3 regions of the Ramlibacter sp. bp-362 genome follow, and region 3 is predicted to be linked to each of the others. Evidence: predicted binding sites of a transcription regulator. Region 3 holds the regulator's gene; each other region holds the start of a gene.
What was found. Region 3 encodes HrcA, which represses chaperone genes, less so after heat shock. Its sites were predicted from a motif close to TTAGCACTCNNNNNNNNNGAGTGCTAA; they were not measured.

Region 1 (10,308 bases), on a different contig from region 3:
CTGAGCGCGCTGTTCGCGGCGCTGCTCGTCGACCACTACCTGCTGTGACCACCATGCTGCGACGCACCGCCCTCCTCAGTCTCGCCGCCCTGCTGGCGCTCGCCGGCTGCGCGCCCCAGGACAAGCCGCAATTCAAGGCCGTGGACATCACGGGCGCCGACTACGCGCGCGACTTCGCGCTGCCCGACGCGGACGGCCGCATGCGCAGCATCAAGGACTTCGCGGGCAAGGCCGTCGTGGTCTTCTTCGGCTACACGCAGTGCCCCGACGTTTGCCCCACCACGCTGCAGGAGATCGCCGAGGCCAAGAAGCTGCTGGGCCCCGACGGCGACAAGGTGCAGGGCATCTTCATCACCGTGGACCCGGCGCGCGACAAGCCCGAACTGCTCAAGGCCTACGTCGCCAACTTCGGCCCCGACTTCGTCGCCCTGCGCGGCAACGACGACCAGACCGCCGCCGTCGCCAAGGACTTCAAGGTCTACTACAAGCGCGTGGACGGCAAGGCGCCCGGCAGCTACTTCATGGAGCACACCGCGGCCAGCTACGTCTACGACCCGCAAGGCAAGCTGCGCCTCTACGTGCGCTATGGCGCCGGCGCGCAGGCGCTGGCCGACGACCTCAAGCTGCTCCTCTAATTGGGGTCAGATTCCAATTTCATCGGCCGCAAGGGCGCAGCGCGCATCGCGCTGATCCCGCCCGAGGTGCTGGACGCGCTCAACGCGGGACGCATTCCCACCGTCAACCTCAACGAATTCCTCGCGCTCGACCTGCCGCTGCTCGCGCGCAACGTCGCGCGCGACGTCGGCCTGGACCCGCAGGCCGAGCGCCTGCAGGACACGCTGGCGATGCTCGGCGCCTTCGCGCCGGTGAAGCGCCACCTGCACGTCGCGCGCGCCTTCTACGACCTCACCGAGCCGCTGCCGGAGCGCGACCGCATCGCCCATGCGCTCGCCACGCACCCGAGCGACGTCGCGCGCTCGTGGGCGGCGCAGTGGATCGCGTTCAGCCGCCTGCCCCTGCCGGACAAGCTGGCGTCGGCCTGGCGCTTCGCGGCCGACCCGCACTTCGGCGTGCGCGAGATGGCCTGGATGGCCGTGCGCGACGAGATCGCGGGCGATGTCGACACTGCCCTGCGCCTGCTGCAGGCCTGGGCCACGCACCCCGATGCGAACATCCGCCGCTTCGCCAGCGAAGCGACGCGTCCGCGCGGCGTCTGGTGCGCGCAGATCGACGCGCTGAAGAAGGAACCCTGGCGCGGCCTGCCGCTGCTGCAGCCGCTGCGCGCGGACCCGAGCCGCTACGTGCAGAACTCGGTGGCGAACTGGCTGAACGATGCGGCGAAGACGCAGCCGCAGTGGGTGCAGGACGTCTGCGCGGAGTGGGGCCGCGGCGCCGTTCCTCCGGCGACCGCCTACATCGTGCGCCGCGCGCAGCGCAGTCTCGGGTGAATGCTGGGGTTCGCTGCGCTCACCGCCAGCCTACGAAAACCGGCGAACCGGTAGGCTGGTGGTGAGCGCCAGCGAACCCCAGCAAGGTCAGAAATTCAACGGCCGGATCAGCTTCCGCTCCCCCTGCGTCATCCCGTCCAGCCCGTCCAGCACCCACTGCAGGCTGCCTTCCCCGTCGAGCTGCGGCAAGGGCAGCATCGCCGCCGTGACGTGGAACTTCAGCGTGAGCGCCGCCGGCAGCGCCTCGACCTGCCGCAGCCCGCTCGCCACCACCTGCTGCGCCCGCGAGCTCACCTTCTCCGGCGTCACCGGCGCTTCCAGCAGCACGGCGAACTCGCGGTCACCCACGCGCGCGGCCATGTCGAAGTCGACGATCGCGCGGCGCAGGTGCGAGGCCGCGACCACCAGCGCCTTCTCCGCCGCTTCCTTGCCGAACTCCTCGGCGATCGCCTCCAGGTTGGAGATGCGCACGCCCAGCAGCGCGCACTGCTGCTTCTGCCCGCGCGCGTGGGCGAGGCTGGAATCGAGCCGCTCCACCAGCCCGCGGCGGTGCGGCAGGCCGGTCAGCGCATCGGTGCGCGACAGGGCGCTCGCCCGCAGTTCGCTTTCGCGGCGCGCCATCAGCCGGCGGTGCAGCGCATAGAACAGGATCGGCAGCTCCAGCGCCGCGCCGTAGAACAGGCCGGCGCGCGTCAGCACGCTGCTGGGCACCAGGCCGAAGCCGCGCGCCAGCGGGAACAGCGCCATCACCAGCACCGGCACGAAGCCCAGCGCCACCAGCCGCAGGTGCGGATCGTGGCCATCGAGCCAGCCCCAAAGCACCATGCTCAGGATGGCCACCAGCGACAGGCCGGTGAGCGACAGCACCAGGGTCATGCTCAGGCTGCTGGCCACCACGATGTCGAGGGCGACGGCCGCCAGGAGCGAGGCGATCAGCGCCGCCACGCCCAGGTCCAGCGCGCGCGACAGGCGCTTGGGTTCGGTCACGACCTTCACGAACCACAGCGCGGCCGCGGTCGCCGCGCCCGGCCACAGGCCCAGGGCCGTGCCGTTCCAGATCGCCCAGTCCGGCCACAGGTGCTGGGCGCCGACGCCGGCGCGACCCAGCATGCCGGCGCCGAGCAGCAGGATGTAGAGCCCGAAGGTGAGGAAGGCGCGGTCGCGGTACAGCACGCCGTTGCCGAACGCCGCGACGGTCACCAGCAGCGTGAGCACGGAGAAGCCGCCGAACAGGAACTGCTCGCGCTCGCGGCTCGCCTGCAGCGCGTCGGAGCGGAACAGCGAGATGGGCGACGCGAAGTCGGCGCGGTCGTCCTGCACCCGCACCCAGTAGCGCATCGGCCGGCCGTCGCCCGGCGCGAGGGCGAAGGTGGGCAGGCGGCCGGGGATCGTCCAGTCCGACACCGCCAGGGTGCTGCCCGCTTCCTGCGCGACCCAGGCGCCGCGGCGGTCCTGGAAGAAGAACTGCACCTGGTCGTACACGGCGCCGCCGACCTCGGCGAACCAGCGCTCGCCGGGCGCCGCCAGGACGTCGAAGCGGACCCAGACGGCCCCGCCCTGCAGGCGCTCGTGGTCGTCGCGCTGGCGCAGGCGCCAGGGGAGGGTGTCGACGGCCCGGGAGACCGTCTCGATGGTGCTGCCGCCGCTGCGGTCGAACCAGAACACGCTCTGGCTGTTGAGGGCGGCGACCGGGCGGGCGCCGGACAGCGAGACCAGGGGCGCGGGCGCCGGGTCCGCCGGCTCGAGGGCGCGGGCCTCCTGCACCATCCCGAAGGAGGCGCACCACAAAAGGATCGCGCCGAATGCGCGCAGGGCCGTCCCCCTCATGGCCGGGATTGTTGCAGTGCAGCCGATGAGCTGCCACCTTCCGGGCGCGAAAACTGCGCGCGCGGGGCGCGGATACAACAAAAAGCCCGGCGGGGGCCGGGCTTTCGGGAACGGGCGGGAGACGCTCAGGCGTAGGCGGCCAGCGCCTTCTTCATCTTCTTCATCGCCGCCACCTCGATCTGGCGGATCCGCTCGGCCGACACGCCGTATTCCGCGGCCAGCTCGTGCAGCGTCATGCCGCCGGAACCGTCGTCGTTGACCTTCAGCCAGCGCTCCTCCACGATCCGGCGGCTGCGCGGATCGAGCTGCTCCAGCGCCGCGGCGATGCCCGCCGTGGCCATGGTGTCGCGCTCGCGGTTCTCCAGTTCCGCCGTGGGCTCGTGGCTCGCGTCCGCCAGGTAGGCGATCGGGCCGAAGGCTTCCTCGCCGTCATCGCTGGGCGCGGGGTCCAGCACCACGTCGCCACCCGACATGCGGGTCTCCATCTCGATCACTTCCTCGCGCTTCACGTTCAGCTCGCGCGCCATCACGTCGATCTGGGCGTCGGTCAGCGTCTCGCGGTGCGTCTCGGCGTCCGCTTCGTCCTTGAAGCCCTGCTTCATCGAGCGCAGGTTGAAGAACAGCTTGCGCTGCGCCTTGGTGGTGGCCACCTTGACCATGCGCCAGTTCTTCAGGATGTACTCGTGGATCTCCGCCTTGATCCAGTGCAGCGCGTAGCTCACGAGGCGCACGCCCTGGTTCGGGTCGAAGCGCTTCACGGCCTTCATCAGGCCGATGTTGCCTTCCTGGATCAGGTCGCCATGGGGCAGGCCGTAGCCCAGGTACTTGCGCGAGACCGAGACGACCAGGCGCAGGTGCGACAGCACCAGCTTCCCGGCGGCTTCCAGGTCGTTGTCTTCCCTGAACTTGCGCGCGTATTCGTATTCTTCCTCCGCCGTCAGCATGGGCAGGCGGTTCACGGCCGAGATGTACGCGTCCAGGTTGCCCAGCGACGGAACGACGGCCCAGGGATTGGCGACTGCCAATGCCGTGGTGCCTGCGGTTCCTGCGGTTGTGGACATGCGGGGATCTCCTTGTGCTTGTAAAAAATATTAGCACTCTGTTAGACAGAGTGCCAAGCCAAGGGTTCCGTAGGCACGGGTGCCGAATGGCAGTCGGTGGGGCCTGCCAGGAAGGGGCGCTGCCCCGGGAAGGCCCGCTACCAGCGGATGCCGAGCTTCAGGAACAGCTTGCTCAGCACGAAGATGGGACCGACCCACAGGTATTGCAAGTCCTCGAAGAAGCTGGGCTTCTTGCCCTCGATCTGGTGGCCCACGAACTGGGCGATCCAGGCGCCCACGAAGATGGCCACCGAAATAGTGAGCACATGCTCACCCATCGCGTGCACCAGCGCGAGCCCGATCACCGACAGCGCCGCCATGGCCAGCAGGAACACGGTGGAGAGCCTGGCGTAGTAGACCATGCTGGCCGCCACGAAGGCGTAGGCCACCCACGGGTGGAGCGTGTAGAGCAGCCCGATGAGGCTGAGCATGATCAGGGGGATGGCCACGAAGTGGATCCGCTCGTTGCGCGGGTTGCGGTGGCTTTCCTCGTAATGCGCCAGCAGCTGGTCGACCTTGCGGGCGGCGGGCGGGGCGGAATCGGTCAGCGTGGACATGGGTCGCTCCTGGCGGCGGACAATGCGCGCATTGTGGAGGGCAGGGCCATGGAGGATTGTAAAGAGCGCGACATCCTGGCGGTCACGACCACGGTGGCGACGCGGGCAGCCGCCGAAGCCCTCGCCCGCGCGCTGATCGAGCGGCGCCTGGCCGCCTGCGTGCAGGTGGAAGAGGGCCTGACCTCTTTCTATGGCTGGGAGGGCCGCACCTGCGAGGACCCGGAAGTCCGCCTGACCCTCAAGACCCTGCCGTCCCTGGAACCCGCCCTGCAGGCCTTCTTCGCCGAAGCCCACCCCTACGACGTCCCGCAGTTCCTGTCCGTGCGGATGCAGGCCAGCGCTTCCTATTTCGAGTGGCTATGCAATGAAGTGACTTCGTAGGCTGGCGGTGAGCCGCAGGCGAACCCCAGCAATCACCCGAGCAAAGCCAACGCGAACTCCCGCGCCCTGAACGTCTCCAGGTCCTCCAGCTTCTCCCCCACCCCGATGAAATACACCGGCACGGGCTTGTCCTGCGCGATCGCCGCCAGCACCCCACCCTTGGCCGTCCCATCGAGCTTGGTCACCACCAGCCCGGTCAGCTGAAGCGCCGCATCGAAGGCCTTCACCTGGGTGAGCGCGTTCTGCCCGGTGTTCCCGTCGATCACCAGCAGCACCTCGTGCGGCGCCGTCGCGTCCGCCTTGGTCACCACGCGCTTGATCTTGCGCAGCTCCTCCATCAGGTGCAGCTGCGTCGGCAGCCGCCCCGCGGTGTCGACGATCACGACGTCCTTGCCGCGCGCCTTGCCGGCGCTCACCGCGTCGAAGCTCACCGCCGCCGGGTCGCCGCCTTCCTGGCTGACGATCTCCACCTTGTTGCGGTCCGCCCAGACGGCCAGCTGCTCGCGCGCCGCCGCGCGGAAGGTGTCCGCCGCCGCGAGCAGCACCGTCTCGCCGCTGTCCGCCAGGTGCTTGGTCAGCTTGCCGATCGAGGTCGTCTTGCCCGCGCCGTTGACGCCGGCCACCATGATCACGGTGGGCTGGTGCTCGCCGATCGTGAGCTGCCGCTCCAGCGGCCGCAGCAAGGCCGTGAGCGCGTCCACCAGGATGTTCTTCGCCTGCACGGGCCGCGTCGCGCCCGTCGCCGCGACCTTGCGCTTCACTTCTTCCAGCAGGAAGGTCGTGGCGGCCACGCCCGTGTCGGCCATCAGCAGCGCGGTTTCCAGCTCTTCATAGAGCGCGTCGTCGATCTGCGCGCCCGTGAAGACTTGCGAAATGCTGGCGCCCGTCTTGCGCAGGCCGGCGCTCAGCCGCGTCATCCAGCCCTGCCGTTCCGCCGGCACCGCCTCGACCGTGGGGATCTCCAGCGGGGCGACGAGCTGGCTGCCGATCAGTCCACCGCCCGCTCCAGGGGCCGGTTCGGGTGCGAGCGCCGGAGCCGGCGGCGGCGCGGCCTGCGGCGCCGCGACGGGCTCGGGCGTGCTCGTCGGCGCGGGTGCGGGCGTGGGCGGGGGCTTTTTCCGGAAGAAGCTGAACATCAGGGAGGTTTCTAGAATCACACGATTCTATGAAACAGCCCCTCCGCGCGCTCCTTCCCCTCCTCGCCCTTTCGCTCTCGCTGCTGTCGTCCGCGCCCGCCACCGGCCAGATCACCGGGCCGGCGCCCGCGCAGGAAAAGCCGGTGCAGTACCGGCTCGCCAACGGGCTCACGCTGATCGTCAAGCCGGACCGGCGCGCGCCGACCGCGGTGCACATGCTGTACGTGCGCGTCGGCGCGATGGACGAAGTCGACGGCACCACGGGCGTCGCGCACGTGCTGGAACACATGATGTTCAAGGGCACGCCCACCACCGGCCCCGGCGAGTTCTCGCGCAAGGTCGCCGCGCTGGGCGGCCGCGAGAACGCCTTCACCACGCGCGACAACACCGGCTTCTACCAGCAGATCCCGGCGGGCAAGCTGGAGGACGTGATCCGGCTGGAGTCCGACCGCTTCGCGCACAACCAGTGGCCCGACGACGAGTTCAAGCGCGAGCTGGAGGTGGTGAAGGAGGAGCGGCGCATGCGCACCGAGGAGAGCCCGCGCGCGCAGCTGCACGAGCAGTTGAACGGCATCATCTTCCAGGCCTCGCCCTACGGCCGGCCGGTGGTGGGCTGGATGAGCGACCTGCAGGCGATGACCCCGCAGGACGCGCGCGAGTTCTACCGCCGCTGGTACGTGCCGGCCAATGCGGCCGTCGTCGTCGCGGGCGACGTCGATCCCAAGGAGGTGCTGCACCTCGTGCAGAAGTACTACGGCGCGATTCCGGCGAAGGCCGTGCCCGCGCGCAAGCCGCGCGAGGAACCGGAGCAGAAGGGCATCCGCCGCATGGAGTTCAAGGCGCCGGCCGACCAGTCCTACGTCACGCTCGCATTCAAGGTGCCGCAGCTGACGTCCTTCGAGCACACGCCGGCCAACGACGACGCGCTGGCGCTCACGGTGCTGGCCGCCGTGCTCGACGGCTACGACGGCGCCCGGCTGGACCGCGCGCTCACGCAGGGGCCCGACCGCGTCGCCGATGGCGTCGACGCCGGCTACGGCCTGTGGGGCCGCGGCCCGCAGCTCTTCTCGCTCTCGGGCGTGCCCGCGGCCGGCAAGACGCCGGAGCAGGTGGAGGCGGCGCTGCGCGAGCAGGTCGCGCGCGTCGCCCGCGAAGGCGTGACCGAGGCGGAACTGCAGCGCGTGAAGACGCGCTGGATCGCCGGCGAGATCTACAAGCTCGACTCCCTGATGAACCAGGCGCGCGAACTGGGATCCGACTGGATCCTCGGGCTGCCGCTGGACGCCGACGATCGCCTGATGGCGCGCCTGCGCGAGGTGACGGCCGACCAGGTGCAGTCCGTCGCCGCCCGCTACTTCGGCGACGACCAGCTCTCGGTCGGCATCCTGCGCCCGCTGCCCGTCGACCCCAACCGCAAGCCCCGCCAGCCGGCCGTGCCGGTGCGTCATTGAAAGAAACGCCGTGATGTCCCAGCACCTCCTCGCGCGCTGCGCCGCGGCCGCCGCGCTCGCCTTCTGCGCCTTCCCGTCCTGGGCCGCGCTGCCGATCCAGAAATGGCAGCAGCCCAGCGGCGCCCAGGTCTACCTGGTCGAGAGTCCCAGCCTGCCCATGGTGGACGTGGAGATCGACTTCGACGCCGGCGACCGCCGCGACCCGGCCGACAAGGCGGGCCTCGCCGGCGTGACGGCGGGCATGACGTCCAAGGGCATCGCCGCTCGCGACGGCGAGCCGGCCCTGGACGAGAACCAGCTGGGCGAGGCCTGGGCCGACCTGGGCGCCGGCTTCGGCGCCAGCTCCGGCCTCGACCGCATGAGCTTTTCGCTGCGCTCGCTCACGTATCCGGACCTGCTGGAAAAAGCCGTGAAGCTGGGCGCGCGGCAACTGGGCGAGCCGTCCTTCCCGGAGAACGTCTGGGAGCGCGAGCGCCAGCAGATGATCGCGGCCATCCGCGAGGCCAACACGCGGCCCGCCACCATCGCCGGGCGCGCGTTCAACGCCGCGGTGTACGGCAGCCATCCCTACGGCTACGACACCACCGAGGAATCGCTGAACCGCATCAGCGTGGCGGACATGCGCGAGTTCTATCGCAAGATCCAGCCTTGCCGCGCCAAGGCGAGCGTGGTCGGCGCGGTGAACCGGGCGCAGGCGGATCGCATCGTCGCCACCCTGCTGTCGCACCTGCCGAACGGGACCTGCCAGCCGCTGCCGCCGGTGCCCGAGGTGGCGCCGCTCACCGCGCCAGTGGAGCGCATGATCCCCTTCGCCTCGGCCCAGGCGCACATCCTCATCGGCCAGCCGGGCTACAAGCGCGACGACCCCGACTACTTCCCGCTGCTGGTGGGCAACTACATCCTGGGCGGCGGCGGCTTCGTCTCGCGCCTGTCCGAGGAGGTGCGGCAGAAGCGCGGCCTGAGCTACAGCGTCTACAGCTACTTCGCCCCGGGCCTGCATGCCGGCGCGTTCACCCTGGGGCTGCAGACGCGCCCCGACCAGGCGGCCGAGGCGGTGCGCGTCTCGCGCGACGTGCTGCGGCGCTTCGTCGCGGAAGGCCCGACCGAGGCGGAGCTGAAGGCCGCCAAGGACTTCCTGATCGGCGGCTTCGCCCTGCGCCTGGACAGCAACCGCAAGCTGCTGGACAACCTGGCCAACATCGCCTGGTACGACCTGCCGCTGGACTATCTGGACACCTGGACCGGCAAGGTGGAGAAGGTCACGGCCGCCCAGATCCGCGCCGCCTTCGAGCGCAAGCTGCAGCCGGACCGCATGGTGACGGTGGTGGTCGGCGGCGACGTGGCAGCCGCCCGACAATGACCTCCTCCATTTGGAGTGACCCCCTGTCAACCTTGACAGGGGTCGGCCAGCGCGAATGCCGGCGAGCCTGAACAATTCCCTTGCGCTGTCACGCTTCTGGCCAGACCAGGGACAGTTCACAGGGAGAGAGAGTGGGGGTGCGGCCTGCGGGCCGCACCCTTTTTTTTCGTCCTGCCCGGGTAAGCTCGGGCCATGCCCCGTACCGCCGCCCCCGCCCGCCGCGGCCTGCCGAACCAGGTGCGCATCATCGGCGGCGCCTGGAAACGCACGCTCCTGCCCGTCGCCGACCGGCCCGGGCTGCGCCCCACGCCCGACCGCGTCCGCGAGACCCTGTTCAACTGGCTGGGCCAGGACCTCACCGGCTGGCGCTGCGTCGACGCCTTCTCCGGCACCGGGGCGCTGGGCCTGGAGGCGGCCTCGCGCGGCGCGGCGGACGTGCTGCTGGTGGAGGCGGAGGGGGCGCTGGTCGACCAGCTGCGCGCGCTCGTGAAGCGGCTCGACGCGCAGAACGTGCGCGTGCAGCGGGGCAACGCGCTCACGGCGCTCGCGTCGCTGCCGGGGGCGAGCGTGGACCTCGTGTTCCTGGATCCGCCCTTCGAGGCGGACCTGTTCGACAAGGCGCTGGCGGCGGCGCGTCCGGCGCTCGCGCCGGAAGGCTTCGTCTACCTCGAGGCGCCGAGCGCGTGGACGCCGGAAGCGCTGGCGCGCCACCGGCTGGAGGCGGTGCGGCACATGAAGGCGGGGGCGGTCCACGGGCACCTGTTGCGCCCGGTTGCATAATGCGGCGCAACAAACCGGCCCGCCAGCGTGTTGGCGATGAGGAGAACACCATGGCCAACGACGTCATCGCCGTCTATCCCGGAACCTTCGACCCGATGACCCTCGGCCACGAGGACGTGGTGCGCAGGGCCTGCCAGCTGTTCGGGCGCCTGATCGTGGCGGTCGCGGCCGGCCACCACAAGAAGTCCCTCTTCACGATGCAGGAGCGCATCGAGATGGCCCGGGAGGCGCTGGCCGACCATCCGCAGGTGACCGTGGAGGGCTTCAG
Region 2 (10,308 bases), on a different contig from region 3:
GCGGCATGCCGGGCACGCGCACGAAGAAGTTGTAGGCCCCGTAGGCACCGACGGCCATGAAGGCGCCGGAGCCCAGCGAGATCTGGCCGCAGTAGCCGACCAGGATGTTCACGCCCAGCGCGGCGAGCGACATGATCAGGAAGGGGATCAGCACCGCCGGGAACAGGTAGGGGCTGGCCACCAGCGGCACCACGGCATAGGCGGCGAGCAGCAGGGCGAGGATCACCCAGCGGTCCTGCACGATCGGGAAGATCTGCTGGTCGCTGCGGTAGCTGGTCTTGAACTGGCCGTTTTCGCGGTAAAGCATGTCTAGACCCGATCGATGATCTTTTCGCCGAACAGCCCTTGCGGCCGCACCAGCAGGAACAGGAGCGCGAGGACGTACGCGAACCAGATCTCGATGCCGCCGCCCACCATCGGGCCGATGTAGACCTCCGAGAGCTTCTCGCCCACGCCGATGATCAGCCCGCCGATGATGGCGCCCGGCACCGAGGTGAGCCCGCCCAGGATCACCACCGGCAGCGCGCGCAGCGCCACGGTGGCGAGCGAGAACTGCACGCCCAGCTTGCTGCCCCAGATCATCCCGGCGACCAGCGCCACGACGCCGGCCACGCACCACACGATCACCCAGATGCGCGACAGCGGGATGCCGATGGACTGCGCCGCCTGGTGGTCGTCCGCCACGGCGCGCAGCGCCCGCCCGGTGGAGGTCTTCTGGAAGAACACCGACAGCAGCGTCACGAGCGCCGCGGCGATCAGCGCCGCGATCAGGTCTTCCTTGTTCACCAGGATGCCGCCCTCGAACACCTGCTCGAAGGCGATCACCGGGTCCTTGGGCATGCCGATGTCGATCTTGTAGATGCTGTTGCCGAACATCGCCTGGCCCAGGCCTTCCAGGAAGTAGGTGATGCCCAGGGTGGCCATCAGCAGCGTCGCCTCGTGCTGGTTGACGAGGTGGCGCAGCACCAGCATCTCCACCGCCCAGGCAACGACGAACATCAGCGCGCCCGCGATCACGAAGGCCGCCACGGTGGCGAGCACCGGGCTCTGGATGCCGGTCCAGGCCGGCAGCCATTCGGCGAAGCGCGCCATGGCCAGCGCCGCGAACAGCACCATGGCCCCCTGCGCGAAGTTGAAGACGCCGGAGGCCTTGAAGATCAGCACGAAGCCGAGCGCCACCAGCGAGTACAGCATGCCCGTCATCAGGCCGCCGAGAAGCGTTTCGAGGAAGAAGCCCATGTCAGTGCGAAGTCCCGAGGTAGGCGCGGATGACGTCGGGGTTGTTGCGGACTTCGTCGGGCGTGCCGTCGCCGATCTTGCGTCCGTAGTCCAGCACCACCACGCGGTCGGAGATGTCCATCACCACGCCCATGTCGTGCTCGATCAGCACCACGGTCGTGCCGAATTCGTCGTTCACGTCGAGGATGAAGCGGCACATGTCCTGCTTCTCCTCCAGGTTCATGCCCGCCATGGGCTCGTCGAGCAGCAGCACCTGCGGCTCCATCGCGAGCGCCCGTCCGAGGTCGACGCGCTTCTGCAGGCCGTAGGGCAGCTGCCCCACGGGCGTCTTCCGGTAGGCCTGGATCTCCAGGAAGTCGATGATGCGTTCCACCACCTCCCGGTGGCGGATCTCCTCGCGTTCGGCCGGGCCGATGCGCAGGGCCTGCAGCAGCAGGTTGCTCCTGATCCGCAGGTTGCGGCCGGTCATGATGTTGTCCAGCACGCTCATGCCCTTGAACAGGGCCAGGTTCTGGAAGGTGCGGCCGATGCCCATCTCCGCGACCTGCCGGCTCTTCATGTTGCTGAAGGTCCGGCCGCGGAAGGTGATGCTGCCTTCCTGCGGCTGGTACACGCCGTTGATGCAGTTGAGCATGGAGCTCTTGCCGGCGCCGTTGGGGCCGATGATGGCGCGCACCTCGTGCTCGCGCACGTCGAAGGAGATGTCGGTGAGCGCCTTCACGCCGCCGAAGGCGAGCGAGATGTTCTTCACGTCCAGGATGACTTCGCCGAAGCGCCGGCCAGGGGCGGGCGTCGCCGGCGCGGCGGCGCTCGCGTGCCGCTGCGCCGCCTCGGGCTGCGGCGGCAACTCGGCGAAGGGCGTCGCCAGGGTGGGGGCAGTGCTCATGCCTTGGGTTCCTCGATCCGCCTCATGCCGCCGCCTTCAGCGGGGCGAAGCTGCGCGCGTCCATGATCCGCAGCGTGGCGCTCACCACGCCGGTGCGGCCGTCCTCGAACTTGACCTGGGTCTCGATGTACTGCTCGGACCTGCCGCCGTACAGGGCGTCGACCAGCACCTGGTACTTCTCGGCGATGAAGCCGCGCCGGACCTTGTTGGTGCGCGTGAGCTCGCCGTCGTCGGCATCCAGCTCCTTGTGCAGGATGAGGAAGCGGCGGACCTGGCTGCCGGCGAGCTTCTCGTCGGCGGCGAGGTCGGCGTTGACCTTCTCGATGCACTCCCGGACCAGCTCGTAGACCTCAAGCTTCTGCGCCAGGTCGGTGTAGCCGGCATAGGGCAGGTTGCGCCGCTCGGCCCAGTTGCCCACGGCCTCGAAGTCGATGTTGACCAGCGCGCACACCATGTCGCGCCGGTCGCCCACGGCCACCGCCTCCTTGATGTGCGGGAAGAACTTCAGCTTGTTCTCGATGTACTTGGGCGCGAACAGCGACCCGTCGGCGAGCGCGCCGACGTCCTTGGCGCGGTCGATGATGCGCAGGTGGCCCTGCGCGTCCAGGAAGCCGGCGTCGCCCGTGCGGTACCAGCCGTCGGCCGTCTTCACTTCGGCCGTGGCTTCCGGGTTCTTGTAGTACTCCTTCAGCAGGCCGGGCGAGCGCACCAGGATCTCGCCGTTGGCTTCCAGCCGGATCTCGACGTCGCGGCAGGGAATGCCCACCGAGTCGGCGTTCACCTGGTGGTCCGGCTGCATGCAGACGAACACCGCGGTCTCGGTGCTGCCATAGAGTTGCTTGAGGTTGATGCCGATCGCGCGGTAGAAGGTGAACAGGTCGGGGCCGATCGCCTCGCCGGCCGTGTAGGCCACGCGCACGCGCGACATGCCGAGGTTGTTGCGCAGCGGGCCGTACACCAGCACGTTGCCCAGCGCGTACTTCAGCCGGTCGAGCGCGTCCACGGGCTTGCCGTCGCGCAGGGCCGGGCCGACGCGCCGCGCCACGTCCATGAAGGCGTGGAACATGCGGCGCTTGGGCGCGCTCGCGTCCTCCATGCGGATCATCACGCTGGTGAGCAGCGCCTCGAAGATCCGCGGGGGCGCGAAGTAGTAGGTGGGCCCGATCTCCTTCAGGTCGATCATTACCGTGCCGGCGGATTCGGGGCAGTTCACCACGTAGCCGCAGGCCAGCCACTGGGCGTAGCTGAAGATGTTCTGGCCGATCCAGGCGGGCGGCAGGTAGGCCAGCACTTCCTCGTGCGGGCCGAGCTTGTCGAATTCGGCGCCGGCGCGCGCCCGATCGAGCAGGGTGCGGTGCGTGTGCACGACGCCCTTGGCCGCGCCCGTCGTGCCCGAGGTGAAGAACATGGCCGCGACATCGTCGGCATGGCCGGCGTCCACCTGCGCGCGCAGCAGGCCGGGCTGCTCCTTCGCGACGCGGGCGCCCGCCTCCTGCAAGGCGTCCATGGACTGCAGGCCCGGCTCGCTGTAGTTGCGCAGCCCGCGCGGATCGTCGAACCAGATCGTGGAAAGCTGCGGGCACTGGGGCCGGATCTCCAGCAGCTTGTCGACCTGCTCCTGGTCTTCCGCCAGCGCGAAGCGCACTTCGGCGTTGTTGATCGGGTAGACGCATTCGGCGGCCACGGCGTCCTGGTACAGCGGCACCGGGATCGCGCCCAGCGCCTGTGCCGCCAGCATCGTCGCGTACAGGCGCGGGCGGTTGGCGCCGATCACGACCATGTGCTCGCCGCGCGCGAGGCCCGCCTGGTGCAGGCCGCAGGCGATGTGTTCCACCATGGTGGCGAGCTGGCTCCAGCTGAGGGTCTGCCAGATGCCGTATTCCTTCTCGCGCATCGCGGCGTCGCCGGGCCGCTGCGCTGCGTGCTGCAGCAGCAGCCGCGGGAACGTCGTCTCCATGCCTTGTCCTTGGTCGGGCGCCATGTGGACAATGTAGGGAGTGGTTTGACGCCAATCTGTCTTTGCGACGACATTCCTAGGGATAATCCTGAGAGGGACTGTCCCCATACTCCAGATCCGATGTCCGCCGAACTCACGCTGCACGAGCGCCGCCGCCCCCCGAAGCCGGCCGAACTCGCCGGCATCCCGTGGCTCGCGCTGCTCTCGCCCGTCGAACGCGAGCGGGCCATCGCCGACATCCGGGTGAGCGACGCGCTGCCAGGCGAATACGTGTGCCGCATCGGCCGGCCCGTCACCTACTGGTTCGGCGTGGTCGCGGGCCTGCTGAAAATGAGCAGCGACACCGAGCAGGGCCAGACCATCACCTTCACCGGCCTGCCGCCCGGCGGCTGGTTCGGCGAGGGCACGGTGCTCAAGAACGAGATCTACCGCTACAACATCCAGGCGCTGCGCCGCAGCGTCGTGGCCGGCCTGCCGGCCGAGACCTTCCTGTGGCTGCTGGATCACTCCATCGGCTTCAACCGCTTCGTGATGAACCAGCTGAACGAGCGCCTGGGCCAGTTCATCGCCGCGCGCGAGATCGACCGCATGGCCAACCCCGACCTGCGCGTGGCGCGCAGCCTGGCGGCGCTGTTCAACCCGGTGCTGTTCCCCGGCGTGGGCGAGGTGCTGCGCATCACGCAGCAGGAGCTGGCCTACCTCGTCGGCCTGTCGCGCCAGCGCGTGAACGAGGCGCTCGCGTCGCTGCAGGCGCAGGGCATGATCGCGGTGGAATACGGCGGCGTGCGCATCCTGGACCTGCCTGCCCTGCGTTCGAATTCCTTCGCCCCCGCCGATGCCTGAACCTTCCCCCGACCGCGGCACGACCCGCCTGAACAAGCGCATGGCCGAACTGGGCCTGTGTTCGCGCCGCGAGGCGGACGAATGGATCGCCAAGGGCTGGGTGAAGGTCGACGGCGCCGTCGCGCCCATGGGGCTGCAGGTGGGGCCGCAGGCGCGCATCGAGGTGGACCCGAAGGCGCGCGGGCAGCAGCGCGAGCAGGTCACCATCCTGCTGCACAAGCCGGTGGGCTATGTGAGCGGCCAGGCGGAGGAGGGCTACCAGCCGGCGGTGGTGCTGGTGCAGGGGCGCAACCGCTGGAGCGGCGACCGCGCGCCGCAGCGCTTCGCGCCCGCGCAGCTGCGCGGGCTGGCGCCGGCGGGACGGCTGGACATCGATTCGACCGGGCTGCTGGTGCTGACGCAGGACGGACGCGTGGCGCGGCAGCTGATCGGCGAGGACTCCACGATGGAGAAGGAGTACCTGGTGCGCGTGGCCTACGGGCAGGTGACGGCGAACGTGCAGGCGGCCTTCCCGCGGGAGCAACTGGCCCGCTTGCGCCATGGCCTCAGCCTGGACGGGCAGCCGCTGAAGCACGCGCAGGTGGACTGGCAGAACCCGGAGCAGCTGCGCTTCGTGCTCACCGAGGGCAAGAAGCGGCAGATCCGCCGCATGTGCGAACTGGTGGGGCTGAAGGTGGTGGGCCTCAAGCGCGTGCGCATCGGCCGCGTGACGCTGGGGCAGCTGCCGCAGGGGCAGTGGCGCTACCTGGCGCCGCACGAGCGCTTCTGAAGCGCCGCGTCAGCCGGCCAGCAGCAGCTCGCCCAGCGCGTGCACGGCGGCGGCGACCTGGGCGTCCTGTTGCATCTGGTCCTGGATGGCGTCGAGCATCTGCGGGAACTGCGGGTCGTTGAGCAGCGGCGCGCCGAACTCGCGGGCGAGCTCGCTTTCGAGGTAGACGCGCACGGCCTTGCGGCGGCGGTCGGGGTCGGCCGCGGGGATCGCTTCCAGCCGCTGCGCCATGGAGGCGGCCGCGGCCTGGCCCGCGCCCGCCGTGGCCGGAGCGGCGGACGGCCGGGCGCGCGCCCGCTGGCGCAGCGGCGCGAGCTGCGACTGCAGGGCTGCGACGAGGGATTGCCGGGGATCGATGGTGGTCACGGGCGGTATATCCGTGCCGCGCGCCGGCGGTTTAGCGCGGCGCAAAAAAAAGCCGCGGCTCGCGCCGCGGCTTTCCTTTCGAGCTGTGAGGCTCAGGCGGACATCACATGTCCATGCCGCCCATGCCGCCCATGCCACCCATGCCGCCACCGGGCATCGCGGGCGCTTCGTCCTTCGGCGCTTCGGAGACCATGGCTTCCGTGGTCAGCATCAGCGACGCGACGGACGCGGCGTTCTGCAGCGCGGTGCGGGTCACCTTGGTCGGGTCCAGGATGCCCATCTCGATCATGTCGCCATAGGTGTCGTTGGCGGCGTTGAAGCCGTAGTTGCCCTTGCCGTTCAGCACGGCGTTGACCACCACGGACGGCTCGCCACCGGCGTTGGCGACGATCTCGCGCAGGGGCGCCTCGATCGCCTTCAGCACCAGCTTGATGCCGGCGTCCTGGTCGGGGTTGTCACCCTTGATCTCGCCGGCGGCCTGGCGGGCACGCAGCAGGGCGACACCGCCGCCGGCCACGATGCCTTCTTCCACGGCAGCGCGGGTGGCGTGCAGCGCGTCTTCCACGCGGGCCTTCTTCTCCTTCATTTCCACTTCGGTCGCGGCGCCGACCTTGATCACGGCCACACCGCCGGCCAGCTTGGCCACGCGCTCCTGCAGCTTCTCGCGGTCGTAGTCGGACGTGGCTTCCTCGATCTGCACGCGGATCTGCTTCACGCGCGCCTCGATGTCGGCGGCAGCGCCGGCGCCATCGATGATCGTGGTGTTTTCCTTGCCCACTTCGATGCGCTTGGCCTGGCCCAGGTCGGCCAGCGTCACCTTCTCGAGGGTCATGCCGGTCTCTTCGGAGATGACCTTGCCGCCCGTCAGGATGGCGATGTCTTCCAGCATGGCCTTGCGGCGGTCGCCGAAGCCGGGGGCCTTGACGGCCACGACCTTCAGGATGCCGCGGATGGTGTTGACCACCAGGGTGGCCAGCGCTTCGCCTTCGACTTCCTCGGCGACGATCAGCAGCGGGCGCGAGGCCTTCGCCACCTGCTCCAGCGTGGGCAGCAGGTCACGGATGCTGGAGATCTTCTTGTCGTAGAGCAGGACGAACGGGTTGTCCAGCAGGGCGGCCTGCTTCTCGGGGTTGTTGATGAAGTAGGGCGACAGGTAGCCGCGGTCGAACTGCATGCCCTCGACGACGTCCAGCTCGTTCTGCAGGGACTTGCCGTCCTCGACGGTGATGACGCCTTCCTTGCCGACCTTGTCCATCGCCTCGGCGATGATCTCGCCGATGGAGGAGTCGCTGTTGGCGGAGATGGAGCCGACCTGGGCGATTTCCTTTGAGGTGGTGGTGGGCTTGGAGGCCTTCTTCAGCTGCTCGGTCAGCTGCACCACGGCCTTGTCGATGCCGCGCTTCAGGTCCATCGGGTTCATGCCCGCGGCCACGTACTTCATGCCTTCGCGGATGATGGCCTGGGCCAGCACCGTGGCGGTGGTCGTGCCGTCACCGGCGTTGTCGCTGGTCTTGGAAGCGACTTCCTTGACCATCTGCGCGCCCATGTTCTGGAGCTTGTCCTTCAGCTCGATTTCCTTGGCCACGGACACGCCGTCCTTGGTCACGGTGGGGGCGCCGAAGGAGCGCTCGAGCACCACGTTGCGGCCCTTGGGGCCCAGGGTCACCTTGACCGCGTTGGCCAGGATGTTCACGCCTTCGACCATGCGGGCGCGGGCGTCGCCGCCGAACACTACGTCTTTTGCTGCCATGTTGGGATTACCTCAGAGAGATGAATTGGGTTGGGGGGAGACTCAGGCGACCTTCTTGAGGCCGGTCGAGGCGGCGCCTTCGATCACGGCAAACAGGTCGTCTTCCTTCATCACCAGCAGTTCTTCGCCATCGACCTTGACGGTCTGGCCGCTGTACTTGCCGAACAGCACGCGGTCGCCCACGGCGATGTTCGGAGCGATCAGTTCGCCCTTGTCGTTCTTGCGGCCCGGGCCGACAGCCAGCACCTCGCCCTGGTCGGGCTTCTCGGCGGCGTTGTCCGGGATCACGATGCCGGAGGCCGTCTTGGTTTCCTGTTCGAGGCGCTTGACGATCACACGGTCGTGCAGAGGACGAAGTTTCATTGCATCTCCTTCAATGGAAGCAGTGGTGGACACCAAAGAGCGCCAACGAGAGTTAGCGCTCAGTAACTTGCGCGGAGGGTGCGCCCAGCTCTGCTGTTAGCACTCAATTCCGACGAGTGCTAATGATAGTGGGTTTTTGCCGGCTTTCAAGCGGGGCGGCGGCTGACGCGTGACGCCGCCCCGCCCGGCTTCGACGTAGGGAAATGGCTGCCCATCCGTGGTGCACCGCGATTTCCAATATCGCCTGTCTTCACGTCAGCCGATTCCTACACCGATGTTCTTCCGCAAGCTCGCCACGGCGGCCCTGCTGGCCCTCGTGGCGATCGCCGCTCCCGCCGGCGCCCGCGTCCTGCAGTTGCAGCCCATGGCCGCCACCCGGGCCGACGAAACCCATTCCTTCCTGGCCGTCAGCAGCCAGCCGTTCGGGGCCGGCGGCACGCCCTATGCCTTCAGCGGCCGCCTGCGCACGGTCAAGCAGCTGCGCACGCCCACGCCCAACGCCTGGGAAGTCACCTGGCTGGTCTGGAACTACGTCGACAAGGACCACCTGTACTACTTCATCCTGAAGCCCAACGGCTGGGAGATCGGCAAGCGCGACCCGCGCTACGCCGTGCCGGGCGTGAACGACGGCCAGAAGATCATCGCCACCGGTTCCAGCTTCAAGGGCGTCATCGGCCAGTGGTACCGCTTCCAGGTGCAGGTCGCCGGGCCGCGGGCCAGCATCTCGATCGACGGCGTGCAGGTGGCCCGGTTCCACGACAAGGACACGGCCCCCCTGCTTGGCGGGCGCGTGGGCCTGTACGGCGAGGATGCGCTGTGCGAGTGGAGCGACATCTCGGCGCCCTTCGCCGACAGCTTCGAAGCTGATGCCGCCACGCCGCTTGCCGATGGAGCGCAGCTGGCGAACTGGCGGGTGGAGTTCCTCGGCTACGGTTCGGGCGGCGTCGTCGACGCGCCCCCGCAACTGCTGCTGGCGGACAATCCGGCGCGGCCCGCACGGCGCCGCGCGCGCAGCGGCACCTGAGCGATCAGATGTTGGTCTGTTCCGGCGGCACCTGCCGCGGATCGGGCAGGTCCTGGGCATCGTGCGCCCGCGCCGGCGGCGCGCTGCCCACTTCGCCGACGAGGTAGCTGGTCATCGTGAGCGACCCCATGGTGCCGCCTTCGGCGAAGGCGGTCGCGGGCTGGCCGGCCGCGCGGGCCGCGCCGGCGATGTAGGCCAGCGGGAGGAAGTGCTCCGGCGTCGGCACCGAGAGCGCGTACGCGGGGTGGCGCAGGGCCTGGGCCAGCCGGCCCGGCTCGGAGCCCATGATGTCCTTCACTTCCGCATCGAAGGCTTCGCCCCAGTCGAAGGCGCTGTCGGCGCGGCCCCAGTCGATGCGGCGCAGGTTGTGCACCACGTTGCCGCTGCCGAGGATCAGGATGCCGCGCTCGCGCAGCGGCGCCAGGCGCGCGCCGAGCTCGATGTGGTATTCGACCGGCTCGCCGCTGTGGATCGAGAGCTGCAGCACCGGGATGTCCGCCTGCGGGAACACGTGCGCCAGCACCGACCAGGTGCCGTGGTCCAGCCCCCAGCTGTCGTGGTCCAGGCCGACGTACGCCGGCTTCACCGTGTCCACGATCTCCTGCGCCACTTCGGGCGCGCCGGGCGCCGGGTAGTCGAAGGCGAACAGCTCGGGCGGGAAGCCGTGGAAGTCGTGGATCACGCGCGGCCTCGCCATCGCGGTGACGGCCGTGCCCGGCACGAACCAGTGGGCGGAGATCGCGAGGATCGCGCGCGGCCGCGGCAGGCTGCGCCCCAGCGCCGCCCAGGCCTCGGTGAAGCGGTTGCGCTCCAGCGTGTTCATCGGGCTCCCGTGGCCGATGAAGGCGGCGGGCATGGTGCTGGCGGCGGCGCTCATGGAGCGATTCTGCGGCAAGGCGCGCGACCCGAGGTGCGCCGGCCTTCCATACACTGGCCTTCCCTCATCCACGGGCAAGCCAATGGAAACAGACGCAGCGGAAAGCATGACGCGGCGCAACGTCGAGCGGATGCGCAAGATGGAGGACTGGTCCAAGCGCCACCGCAGCGTGCCGGACCGGGCGGCGGAGGCGGTGGCGCGTTTCTGCGGGCGGATCTCCTTCGTCTGGATCCA
Region 3 (10,308 bases):
TGCCGACGGGGCGCGGCGTGCTCCCTGCATGGCCCGCGACGAGGAAGGCGACGTCCTCCAGGCCGTACGCGGACGGCTCGTCCGCCTTCTCCAGCGCGACCTCGAAGCGCCCGCCCTGCATGCCCAGCCCCTGCATCGCCTGCGTGACGGCCTTCGCCAGCTGCGGCGCCGCCTTGGCGCGCGCGCGGGACAGCGACTTCGCTTCGGCGAGGAAGGCTTCGTGTTCCTTCTTCTCCGCCGTTTCCAGCGCCGCGAGGTCCGCCGCCGCGTCGAGCCGCGCGAGTTCGTCCTTCCACGCGGCGAGCAGCGCCGGCAGTTCCGCCGGCTGGCGCTTGTAGCGGCGCGCCAGCGACAGCCAGGAACCCATGCGCTCGTCCAGTTCCGCCAGGCGCTCGGGGTCGAGGTCGGTCTTGCGCAGGTAGGCCTGCAGCGAATGCGCGGCGTCTTCCAACTGCGCGAGGCTGGAGGCGAGCACCTCCGCGATGTCGCGGAAGCGCGGCTCCAGGTGCTCCTGGCCGCGCAGCGCGTCGAGCGCCTGGGCGAGGCCCTGGCGGGCGCCGCCTTCGTCGCCGTCGAGGAGCTGCTGCGCGCCGTTCGCCGCATCGAGCAGCGCCTGGGCGTGCGACAGGCGCGTGTGGCTGGCGTTCAGTTCGTCCCACTCGTCCGCGCCCGGCGCGAGCTTGTCGACCTCGCCGATCTGCCAGGCGAGGCGCTCGCGTTCGCGCTGCAGCGAATCCTGCGCGGCCCGCGCGTCGGCCAGCGTCTTCTGCGCGGCGCGCCAGCTGCCCCACAGCTGCTGCAGCTTCGCGGTGTCCACGCCGGCATAGCCATCGAGCAGCGCGCGCACGGAGGCCGGGCGGGTGAGGCTCTGCCAGGCGTGCTGGCCGTGGATGTCGACCAGCAGTTCACCCGCCTCACGCAGCTGCGTGGCCGTGGCGGCGCTGCCGTTGATCCAGGCGCGGCTCTTGCCCTGGCTGTCCACCGTGCGGCGCAGCAGCAGCGTGTCGCCGCCGTCGAAACCCGCCTCTTCGAGCCAGGGCGCGAGCGCCGGGGGGAGGTCGAACTCGGCGCTGATCTCGGCCCGGGCCGCGCCCTCGCGCACGACCGTCGCCTCGGCGCGGGCACCCAGGGCCAGCTGCAGCGCATCGACCAGGATGGACTTGCCGGCGCCCGTTTCGCCGGTGAGCACGGAAAAGCCCCCGGCGAGCTCCAGCTCGAGCTCGCGGACGATCACGAAATCGCGCAGCGCAATGCGTTTCAGGCTCACGTCGCACCCTCGTTCCAGTGGAGCTTCCTGCGCAGGGTGTCGAAATAGGTCCACCCGCGGGGATGGAGGAATCGTACCTTGTGCTCGGAGCGGCGCACTGTGATCCGGTCACCATGCAGCAGCGACGCGAGCGACTGCATGTCGAAGTTGGCGCTGGCATCGCGGCCGGAGACCAGTTCGAAGGTGATCTCCACCGCGTCGGGCAGCACGATCGGCCGGTTGGACAGGGTGTGCGGCGCGATCGGCACCAGCACCCAGCCCGGGTTCGACGGGTGCAGCAGCGGCCCGCCGGCCGACAGCGCATAGGCCGTGGAGCCGGTGGGCGACGCGACGATCAGGCCGTCGGCGCGCTGGTTGGCGACGAAGCGGCCGTCGATCTCGACGCGCAGTTCCACCATGCCGGAGGTCGCGCCGCGGTTGACGACGACGTCGTTCATTGCCAGCGCGTCGAACACCGGCTGGCCGTCGCGCACGACCTGCGCGTGCATCAGCGTGCGGTGGTCCTCCTCGTACTCGCCCGCCAGCATGGGCGGCAGCACGGAGCGGTAGTCGTCCAGCGCGATGTCGGTGATGAAGCCCAGGCGGCCCTGGTTGATGCCGATCAGGGGCACGCCGTGGCGCGCGAACTGGCGGCCCACGCCCAGCATGGTGCCGTCGCCGCCGACCACGAGCCCGAGGTCGCACTGCGTGCCCATCGTGGCAACATCGGCCGTGGGGTGGCCCGTGATGCCGGCGACGGCGGCAGTGTCGCGCTCCACGACGACCCGGCAGCCCTGGGCCGTGAGGAATTCCGCGATGTCTTCCAGCGCCGCGCGCATCGACGCGGCCAGCGGCGGGGCCACCGCGGCGTGGTACTTGCCGATGAGGGCGACCTGCCGGAAGATGGGATTCATCGGCAAATTACATCATTAAAATCAGGCAGCTGGCCCCACCCTTCCCAATGAAGCTCGACGACCGCGCCAAGGTGTTGTTGAAAGCCCTGATCGAGCGCTACATCGCCGAAGGGCAGCCCGTGGGCTCGCGCACGCTGTCGCGGGCCTCGGGGCTCGAGCTGTCGCCGGCCACCATCCGCAACGTGATGTCCGACCTGGAGGAGCTGGGGCTGGTGGCCAGCCCGCACACCTCCGCCGGCCGCGTGCCCACCGCGCGCGGCTACCGGCTCTTCGTCGACACCATGCTGACGGCCCGCCGCGAGGAATTCGCGGCGCCCTCGCTGCCGGCGGACCAGCCGCAGAAGGTGATCGCGCACGCGGCGCAGATGCTGTCGAACCTGTCGCAGTTCGTGGGGGTGGTGGTGGCGCCGCGGCGCAGCTCGGTGTTCCGCCACATCGAGTTCCTGCGCCTGTCGGAGCGGCGCTTCCTGGTGATCATCGTCTCGCCCGAGGGGGACGTGCAGAACCGCGTGGTCCACACGCCGGCCGACTACACCCAGGCGCAGCTGGCCGAGGCCGCCAACTACCTCAACGCGAACTACTCGGGGCTCACCATCGAGGAAGTGCGCGAGCGCCTCAAGGGCGAGGTGGAGCGGCTGCGCAGCGAGATCGTCACGCTGATGCAGACGGCCGTGGAGGCGAGCTCCGAGGCCATGCAGCAGGACCAGGAGGAGGTGGTGATCTCCGGCGAGCGCAACCTGCTGGCCGTGAGCGACTTCGCCAGCGACATGACCCACCTGCGGCACGCGTTCGAGCTGTTCGAGCAGAAGACGCAGCTGATGCGCCTGCTGGACGTCTCCAGCCAGGCCGACGGCGTGCGCATCTTCATCGGCGGCGAAAGCCACATCGTGCCCTTCGAGGAACTCTCCGTCGTGAGCGCCCCCTACGAGGTGGACGGCCAGGTGGTCGGCACGCTGGGCGTGATCGGGCCCACGCGCATGGCCTACGACAGGATGATCCAGATCGTGGACATCACGTCGCGGCTCGTCACCAACGCGCTGAGCCACAACAAGTAGCCGCCGGGCCGCGGTGGGGCACCGCCGGGCGCGCGCGGAGCGCTTGCGCAACAAGTAGACTTCCGGCCGATTGACATCGGCTCCGCGCGCGCGAACACTGCGCCACCTTCGAACAACGAGAACCATGCAGTTCAAGACAAGAACAGCGGCCGCATCGCTCGGCCTGGCCCTCGCGGCCCTGCTGTCCGCCTGCGGCGGCGGCGCAGACGACGACTCCCTGGCCGCTGCGGCCGGCACCTATGCGGGGACGACGAGCACCCAGCGTGCCATCGACGGACTCGTGCTCGCCGACGGGAGCTACTACCTCCTTTATTCCGCCACGGGCGACGCGACCGTCGTCGGCGGCGCGGTGCAGGGCACGGGAACGCTGGACGCCGGCCGCTTCGCCTCCGCGGACGCCCTGGAGTTCAGCGCCGAGGGCGCGGGACTGAAGCCCGGCGCGCTGGCGGCCACGCTCGCGGCCGGCAGCCGCTTCGACGGGACCTTCACGCCCGCCAGCGGCACGGGCTTCGATTTCGCCGCGGACGCCGTCGCCGCCAGCGGTTTCGCGCGCCGCCCGGCGACGCTCGCTTCCCTGGCGGGCAGCTACACCGGCCAGGCGGGCTTCCCCCTGGGCGTGCGGCCCGCGACGTTCACGGTCGCGGCGAACGGCGCGGTCAGCAGCAGCATCAACGGCTGCGCCATCGGCGGCACGGCCACCCCGCGCGGCGACGCCGACGCGTACGACCTCACGATCTCCTTCGGCCCCGCGCCCTGCGCCTACCCGGGCGCCAGCTTCTCCGGCGTGGCCTGGCTGCGGCCCGGCACGGGCCGCCTATACGCCGTCGCGCGCAACGAGCCGAGCAAGATGAGCGTGATCTTCGGCGGCGACCGCGACTGACCTGCCTTGCTCCCTCCCCCTCTGGGGGAGGGCTGGGGTGGGGGCAGCGAGCCACCTACAATCGCCGCCTGGCCGGGCCGTTAGCTCAGTTGGTCAGAGCAGGGGACTCATAATCCCTTGGTCGCAGGTTCAAGTCCTGCACGGCCTACCACCGCGAGCGCGCCGCGCTCCGCGCGCCTCCCGCTCAGATTTGCTCAGATTTCCCCCGCTGGCCCTCCCTATCATGGGTGTCCACCAGCCATGCCCACCTGCATGAACCAGAGCCAGCCCGCCTCCACCCCGGCGCGTGCGCCCACCGGCCGGGTGCCGCTTTCCGGCAGCCTGGTCCTCCTGGTCGATGATTCCTCCCAGACCCGCGAATTGCTGCGCGACCTGCTCGAACGCGCCGGGCACCGCGTGGAGGAAGTGGCGGACGCGGAGCAGGCGCTGCGGGCCCTGAAGGCGCGCCGCTTCGACTTGGTGGTCTCCGACGTGCAGATGCCCCGGCTCGATGGCGTGGGCCTCACGCGGGCGATCCGCAGCGATCCGGCCCTCGCGCAACTGCCCGTGGTGCTGGTGACCTCCGCCGTTTCCTCGTCCGGCCGCCAGAGCGGGTTGGAGGCGGGCGCCGACGCCTATCTCTCCAAGGGAAGCTTCGACCCGGCGGACCTGGCGGGCCTGGCCCGCCCGTTCGCGTGAAGCGTCAGGCGCAGATCTCGATGCGCTGGTACACGCGGTAGCCCACCGATCGCACGGTGCTGATCGGCAGCTTCAGCCCGCTGGCTTCTTCCACCTTGCGCCGCAGGCGCCGCATCTGCGTGTCGAGCCGGCGCTGGTCGTACTGCAGGTAGTCCTCGCCCAGCGCGGCCACGATCGCTTCGCGGTGGACGCAGTCGCTGCCGGTCGCCAGGGCCTTGAGCACGGTGTAGTCCTGCGCCGAAAGCGGAATGGGCCCGCGGCCCGGCGGGAACAGCCGCGGGGGCGCGCCGGAGAGGCGCCAGTGGCACACGGGCGCCACCACGGGATCGAGGGTCTCGGCCATCGCCGCCGACTGGCTTCGGTCCGTGATGTCGCGCGCGATCGCCACGCGCACGCCGTCCTGCGGCGACCAGCGCGCGGACCACATGATGTGGACCAGCGAACCGTCCTTGCGCACGTAGCGGTTCTCGAAGTGCCGCTGCAGGTAGCCGGACATGACGCGGTCCACGGCCTGCAGCGTGCGGGGCCGGTCCTCGGCGTAGACGAAGCCGATCATGGGCCGGCCGACCATCTCCTCGGGCCGGTAGCCGAAGATGCGTTCGCAGGCGCCGCGGATCGAAAGGAAGCGGCCCTGGGCGTCGACGACGCAGATCGCGTCGAGCAGCAGGTCCGCCAGGTCGTCGGCGGCGGGCTGGGGGGAGGCGGGAGCGGAGGCGGTCTGGAGCATGGCCGGGTTCATTGGCCCATGTGGACCCACTGGTCCTCCGGGAGCAGGTCGAGGAATTCGGAGATTTCCTGCAGCAGCCCGTGGCGAGCGGCCCATTCCACCTGGTCGCGCACGCGGATGCGCTTCGCGAGCGGCGGCGTCCTCCGGAATTCGACGCCGGCCATGGCGGCCGGCGCGTCCGCCTCGCCCGCCTGCACCAGCAGGGCATGCAGCCGCTGCCACTGCGGTTCGACCGGGCAGATGCGGTTGAATCGCCGCGCCTGGGCCATCACGTCATCCACGGAGAGGCTGCCGCCGGCCGGCGATCCGGCGCCCGCGAGCGGCGCGAGCGCGGAGGGCGTGGTCCTGGAGAAGCTGGCCGCCTGCTGCGCTTCCAGCTGCAGGAACATCTTCCACGTGGTTTCGCTGTTGCTCTCCACGACCTCCGGCAGGGGCCCCAGGTCGGCGAGCACCGAGGTCTTGGGGCGGAAGTCCCACTGGTCGTCCATCGTTCTGTATCTCTCGCTGCTTCTTTCGCAGGAGTTTCCAGCACGGCCGGGCAGCGATCCAGTGGGGATCGGCTTAAACCGCAGGATTGACCGGTAGGGTGCCGCCCTCACGGGCATCTGCACACTTTGTCACGGAATCCGGCCGCCGGCGCGCGAACGGCTGACGGGCGGCGCGCGAAAGCGTGATGAACGGCACAGAAACGCGGTGATCGCCATTTGACGGATGAGCTCGCCATGGACGACCCTCGCTCGGTCCTGTTTCGAAAGGTTTCTCCATGCAGATCCAGCACCGCGCCCCCGCGGCCTTCGCCAAGGCCTGTGCCGCCTTGTTCGCCACTGTCCTGCTCGCCTCCTGCGGCGGCGGCGACCCGTATGCCGGCCTGTGGACCGGGACCATGGGCTCCGACCGGGAAGTGAACGCCATCGTCCTGGGAGACGGCTCGTACTACATGCTCTATTCGCAGGCCGGGAAGCCCGACGCGGTGGCCGGCCTGGTGGCGGGCACCGCCGACTTCCACGGCGCGAAGCTCACCTCCACCGACGGCCTCGACTACAACTGGGAGGTCCCCATGCTCCCCAGCAAGCCGGTGAGCCTGTCGGCTCGCCTGAGCCCGCGCATGTCGGTGGCCGGTTCGGTCGACGCGCAGCGCCAGTTCAGCCTCACCTACGACAAGGACCTCGACGGCGACGCCCGCCTCTCCGACCTGGTCGGCGCGTTCGACGGCAACGCGATGTTCGCCCTGGGCACGCGCCCCGGCACCTTCACGGTCACCGCCAAGGGCGAGGTCAGCACCAGCATCAACGGCTGCCCGATCACGGGCACCGTCGCGCCGCGCGGCGACGCCAACGCCTTCGACCTCACGCTGACCTTCGGCGGATTCCCCTGCGTCTTCCCGGGCGCGGTGTTCGAGGGCGTGGCCGTCTACCGCGAGGAGCAGCGCCGGCTCGATGCCGCCGTGATCAACAAGCCCTTCGGGCAGGCGATCGCCTTCATCGGCACGAAGCGCTGATGCGCTGAAGCGCGGCGGCGCGCTCTCAGTCGAGCGTCGTCGAGCGCGTGTGCGAGCTGGTCGTGCTCGCCCAGCGCGAGCGCACCGGCTTGCTGCCGGTCGCGAACTTGCAGGCCCGCGGCACGTCCTTGCCGCGGCGGCGCGCCGCCAGCAGCGCGTCGAGTTCGGAACGCAGGTTCACGATGCGGCGGTGTCCCTCGTGCAGGTGGCCCACGGCCTCGTCCAGCGCGGCGAGCGAGTTGCCGCCGGTGCGCGCCGCGGCCTCGGCCTGCTGGCGGCAATGCTCGGTCTGGCGCGAGAAGTCCATCAGGTCCGAGCGATCCGGCAGGTCGACCAGGTCGATCTGGATGGACTCGGCGACCTCCATGATCTCGGCCGCGAGCCGCTCCGCGTGCAGGCGCGTGACCGCGCGCCGGCGACGGTGCGTGAGCGCCAGCGACGCGAGTTCCAGCGGCCGCGAGGCGGCGTCCACCAACCACGCCATGGCTGCATGCATGAAGTTCACCGGGCCCTGTCCTTTCCGAGTCCTGTTGGGGCGGATTCTGCGTTGCGCTCGCCGCCTGGGCGCGTACGCGCAACTGCCCCTGTCAACTTGATCACGGTTACCTGATGTAACCAGCGTGAGCGGGTTGGTGCTTCGTGACAATCGTGCAACGATTCGTGTCATGCAGCGAAGGAAATATCGCGGAGTGCGGAGCGTGTTCAGGCGCGTATGGGCAGCGGCCAAGGGACGCACCACCACCAGCGAACACTCGACCGATTACCAGAACCTGGAGGACACCTCCGGCGGACTGGACGCGGAATACCGTCGCATGGTGGCGACCCACCTGGATCGCCTGGGCGTGCCGCCGCAATGCGCGGTGGTGGAAGTCGACCAGCTCGACGACGAGCGCGGCAAGCAGGCGTTCGTCGCCACCATCTGCATCATCGGCTGGAACCGCAACGCAGTGCTGCGCATGCTGCTCGGGCTGCCCCTCCTGGACAAGAAGGTCCGCAAGGCCGCGGAAGTCTCCTGGGCCGCGGACGTGAGCGTCTTCAAGGGCGTGCAGCTGCGCGTGGCCGAGTCGTTGCACGACGCGCGCGGCACCAGCGAGCTGCGCCACCTGATGGTGAGCCTCACCGGCGTGGAGCGCTCGCAGGCCCAGCGCAGCAGCGAAGCCGCCGCCCTGGCGGAGTAAGGCGGCGCGCGCGGCTCAGGCCGTCGCGGTGGCCGGCGCCATCAGCGTGAAGCCCTTGCGCGGCAACTGCAGCGAAACGATGCCGGCGGCCAGCAGCAGGGCGCCGGCGGCGCCGAAGCTGACCCAGTGGGTGCCGAAGGTCTCGTAGCCCCAGCCCCCCAGCCAGGAACTGATGGTGCCGCCGACCTGGTGGCCCAGGAAGGCCATGCCGTAGAGCACGCCGACCAGCCGCACGCCGTACACGTCGGCCAGGATGGCCGACGACATCGCGATGCTGCCGGCCCAGACCAGGCCGCCGATGGTGGCCGTCAGGTACAGCTCCCAATGCGTGCCCACGAGCACCAGCGCGAAGAAGCCGAGCCCGCGCAGCAGGTAGATCGCCGCCAGGATGTTGCGCCGGGGCAGCCGGTCCGCCACGCGTCCGAGCACCACGGTGCCGCCGATCGCCACGAAGCCGATCAGGCCGATGCCCATGGAGCTGGTGAAGGGGTCGAAGCCGTGGTCCATGAGCATGGGCATGCCGTGCGTGCCCAGCAGGTTCATGCTGAAGCCGCAGCAGAAGAGGCCGAAGACCACCTTCCAGAACGGCGCCGTGCGCACCGCGTCGCGCAGCTTCAGGCTTTGCGGCGGCACGCCGGACTTCGCCCGCGCGGCCGCGAATTCCTCGGGGCTCAGGTCCGTGTGCTCGGGCGCCGTGTCGCGGATCACGAAGAAGGCCGCCGCCAGCGTCAGCACCGTGAACACGGCGGCGAAGCCGAGCAGGGTGGCGCGCCAGCCCGCCGTCTCGATGGCGAAGGTGAGCACCGGCGTCATGATGGCCATGCCGGCCATCGAGCCGGTGGACAGGAAGAACAGCGCCATGCCGCGCTGGCGGGTGAACCAGCCGCTGATGACCGGCGTGAGCGCCACGGGGCTGGTGAAGGCCAGGCCGATGGACAGCAGCACGCCGAAGGCGAGCAGGAAGCTGGTGGCGCTCGCGGTGTTGACGCACCAGAACACCGCCGCCAGCATCGACACGTTGCCCAGCAGCAGGACGGAGCGCGTGCCGAAGCGGGCGATCAAGTGTCCGGCCACGGGCATGGCCAGGCCGTAGGTGAGCATGCCCACGGCGACGATGCTGGCCAGCAGGCTGCGGCTGAAGCCCAGGTCGTGGGCGATGGGGAGGAAGAAGGGCCCGAAGCTCAATCGCACGCCGGTCGACATGAGGGTGAGCACGGCCGCGGCGGCCACGATGTTCCAGCCGAAGTACCAGCGCGAGGTCATCCTTGGATCATAGGCCCGCGCGCGCCGACGCGCCGGGACTGGTCTAATCCGGCCATGGAGTCCGCCCTCACCCCCGCGCTGCTCGCGCAGCTGCGCAGCTGGGAAGGCCGCAGCGAGACCTCGGACGACGAGGTCACGGCGGCGCCGGTGCGCAATCTCTCGGCCACGCTGGATCGCGACGATCCGGCGCCCCGGCCCGGCACGGAGCTGCCGCCGCTGTGGCACTGGCTCTATTTCCTGCCCGGTCACCGCCAAAGCGAGCTGGGGCCGGACGGCCACGCCCGCCGCGGCGGCTTCCTGCCGCCGGTGCCGTTGCCCCGGCGCATGTGGGCGGGCGGCCGGCTGCAATGGCACGCGCCCTTGCGGGTGGGCGAAGCGGTCCGGCGGACCTCGACCATCGCCTCGGTCGCGCACAAGGCGGGCCGCAGTGGCGACCTCGTCTTCGTCGTCGTGCGGCACGAGCTGCGCAACGCGCAGGGCCTGGCGCTGACCGAGGAGCACGACATCGTGTATCGCGACGCCGCGCGGCCGGGCGACCCGGGGCCGCAGCCGCAGCCCGCCCCGGCCGAGGCCGCCTGGGCGCGCGAGATCGTGCCGGACCCGGTGCTGCTGTTCCGCTACTCGGCGCTCACCTTCAACGGCCACCGGATCCACTACGACCGCAGCTACGTCACCGAGGTGGAGGGCTACCCCGGGCTCGTCGTGCACGGCCCGCTGATCGCGACCCTGCTGGTGGACCTGGCGCGGCGCGAGCGGCCCGATGCGCGGTTCGCGAGCTTCCGCTTCAAGGCCGTGCGGCCCACCTTGGACCTGCATCCCTTCCGCGTGTGCGGCACTCCGTCCGCCGGCGGCCGCGGCGCGCAGCTCTG

Region 1: the regulator HrcA is predicted to act here: its motif matches at 4,367-4,393, upstream of rpoH (RNA polymerase sigma factor RpoH).
Region 2: the regulator HrcA is predicted to act here: its motif matches at 8,270-8,296, upstream of groES (co-chaperone GroES).

The regions. Positions count from the first base shown of each region.
Region 1 covers NZ_JBUDXE010000018.1:45,420-55,727, forward strand. Annotated here, with positions in the region: gene cyoE (heme o synthase) at 1-48, shown strand, start outside; gene ACY0MJ_RS19680 (SCO family protein) at 54-635, shown strand; gene ACY0MJ_RS19685 (DNA alkylation repair protein) at 636-1,448, shown strand; gene ACY0MJ_RS19690 (sensor domain-containing diguanylate cyclase) at 1,536-3,275, opposite strand; gene rpoH (RNA polymerase sigma factor RpoH) at 3,401-4,336, opposite strand; gene ACY0MJ_RS19700 (Mpo1 family 2-hydroxy fatty acid dioxygenase) at 4,474-4,932, opposite strand; gene cutA (divalent-cation tolerance protein CutA) at 4,981-5,313, shown strand; gene ftsY (signal recognition particle-docking protein FtsY) at 5,346-6,449, opposite strand; gene ACY0MJ_RS19715 (M16 family metallopeptidase) at 6,479-7,900, shown strand; gene ACY0MJ_RS19720 (M16 family metallopeptidase) at 7,914-9,260, shown strand; gene rsmD (16S rRNA (guanine(966)-N(2))-methyltransferase RsmD) at 9,453-10,040, shown strand; gene coaD (pantetheine-phosphate adenylyltransferase) at 10,091-10,308, shown strand, end outside.
Region 2 covers NZ_JBUDXE010000013.1:79,232-89,539, forward strand. Annotated here, with positions in the region: gene ACY0MJ_RS17645 (branched-chain amino acid ABC transporter permease) at 1-307, opposite strand, end outside; gene ACY0MJ_RS17650 (branched-chain amino acid ABC transporter permease) at 310-1,239, opposite strand; gene ACY0MJ_RS17655 (ABC transporter ATP-binding protein) at 1,241-2,125, opposite strand; gene ACY0MJ_RS17660 (AMP-dependent synthetase/ligase) at 2,148-4,082, opposite strand; gene ACY0MJ_RS17665 (Crp/Fnr family transcriptional regulator) at 4,203-4,925, shown strand; gene ACY0MJ_RS17670 (pseudouridine synthase) at 4,918-5,694, shown strand; gene ACY0MJ_RS17675 (hypothetical protein) at 5,704-6,060, opposite strand; gene groL (chaperonin GroEL) at 6,164-7,810, opposite strand; gene groES (co-chaperone GroES) at 7,853-8,173, opposite strand; gene ACY0MJ_RS17690 (hypothetical protein) at 8,448-9,197, shown strand; gene ygiD (4,5-DOPA-extradiol-dioxygenase) at 9,202-10,074, opposite strand; gene ACY0MJ_RS17700 (DUF1003 domain-containing protein) at 10,181-10,308, shown strand, end outside.
Region 3 covers NZ_JBUDXE010000014.1:10,356-20,663, forward strand. Annotated here, with positions in the region: gene recN (DNA repair protein RecN) at 1-1,267, opposite strand, end outside; gene ACY0MJ_RS17840 (NAD kinase) at 1,264-2,160, opposite strand; gene hrcA (heat-inducible transcriptional repressor HrcA) at 2,208-3,215, shown strand; gene ACY0MJ_RS17850 (hypothetical protein) at 3,340-4,095, shown strand; tRNA gene ACY0MJ_RS17855 (tRNA-Ile) at 4,170-4,246, shown strand; gene ACY0MJ_RS17860 (response regulator) at 4,336-4,773, shown strand; gene ACY0MJ_RS17865 (PAS domain S-box protein) at 4,778-5,500, opposite strand; gene ACY0MJ_RS17870 (hypothetical protein) at 5,509-5,988, opposite strand; gene ACY0MJ_RS17875 (hypothetical protein) at 6,264-6,998, shown strand; gene ACY0MJ_RS17880 (hypothetical protein) at 7,024-7,494, opposite strand; gene ACY0MJ_RS17885 (hypothetical protein) at 7,697-8,176, shown strand; gene ACY0MJ_RS17890 (MFS transporter) at 8,192-9,439, opposite strand; gene ACY0MJ_RS17895 (HTD2 family dehydratase) at 9,494-10,308, shown strand, end outside.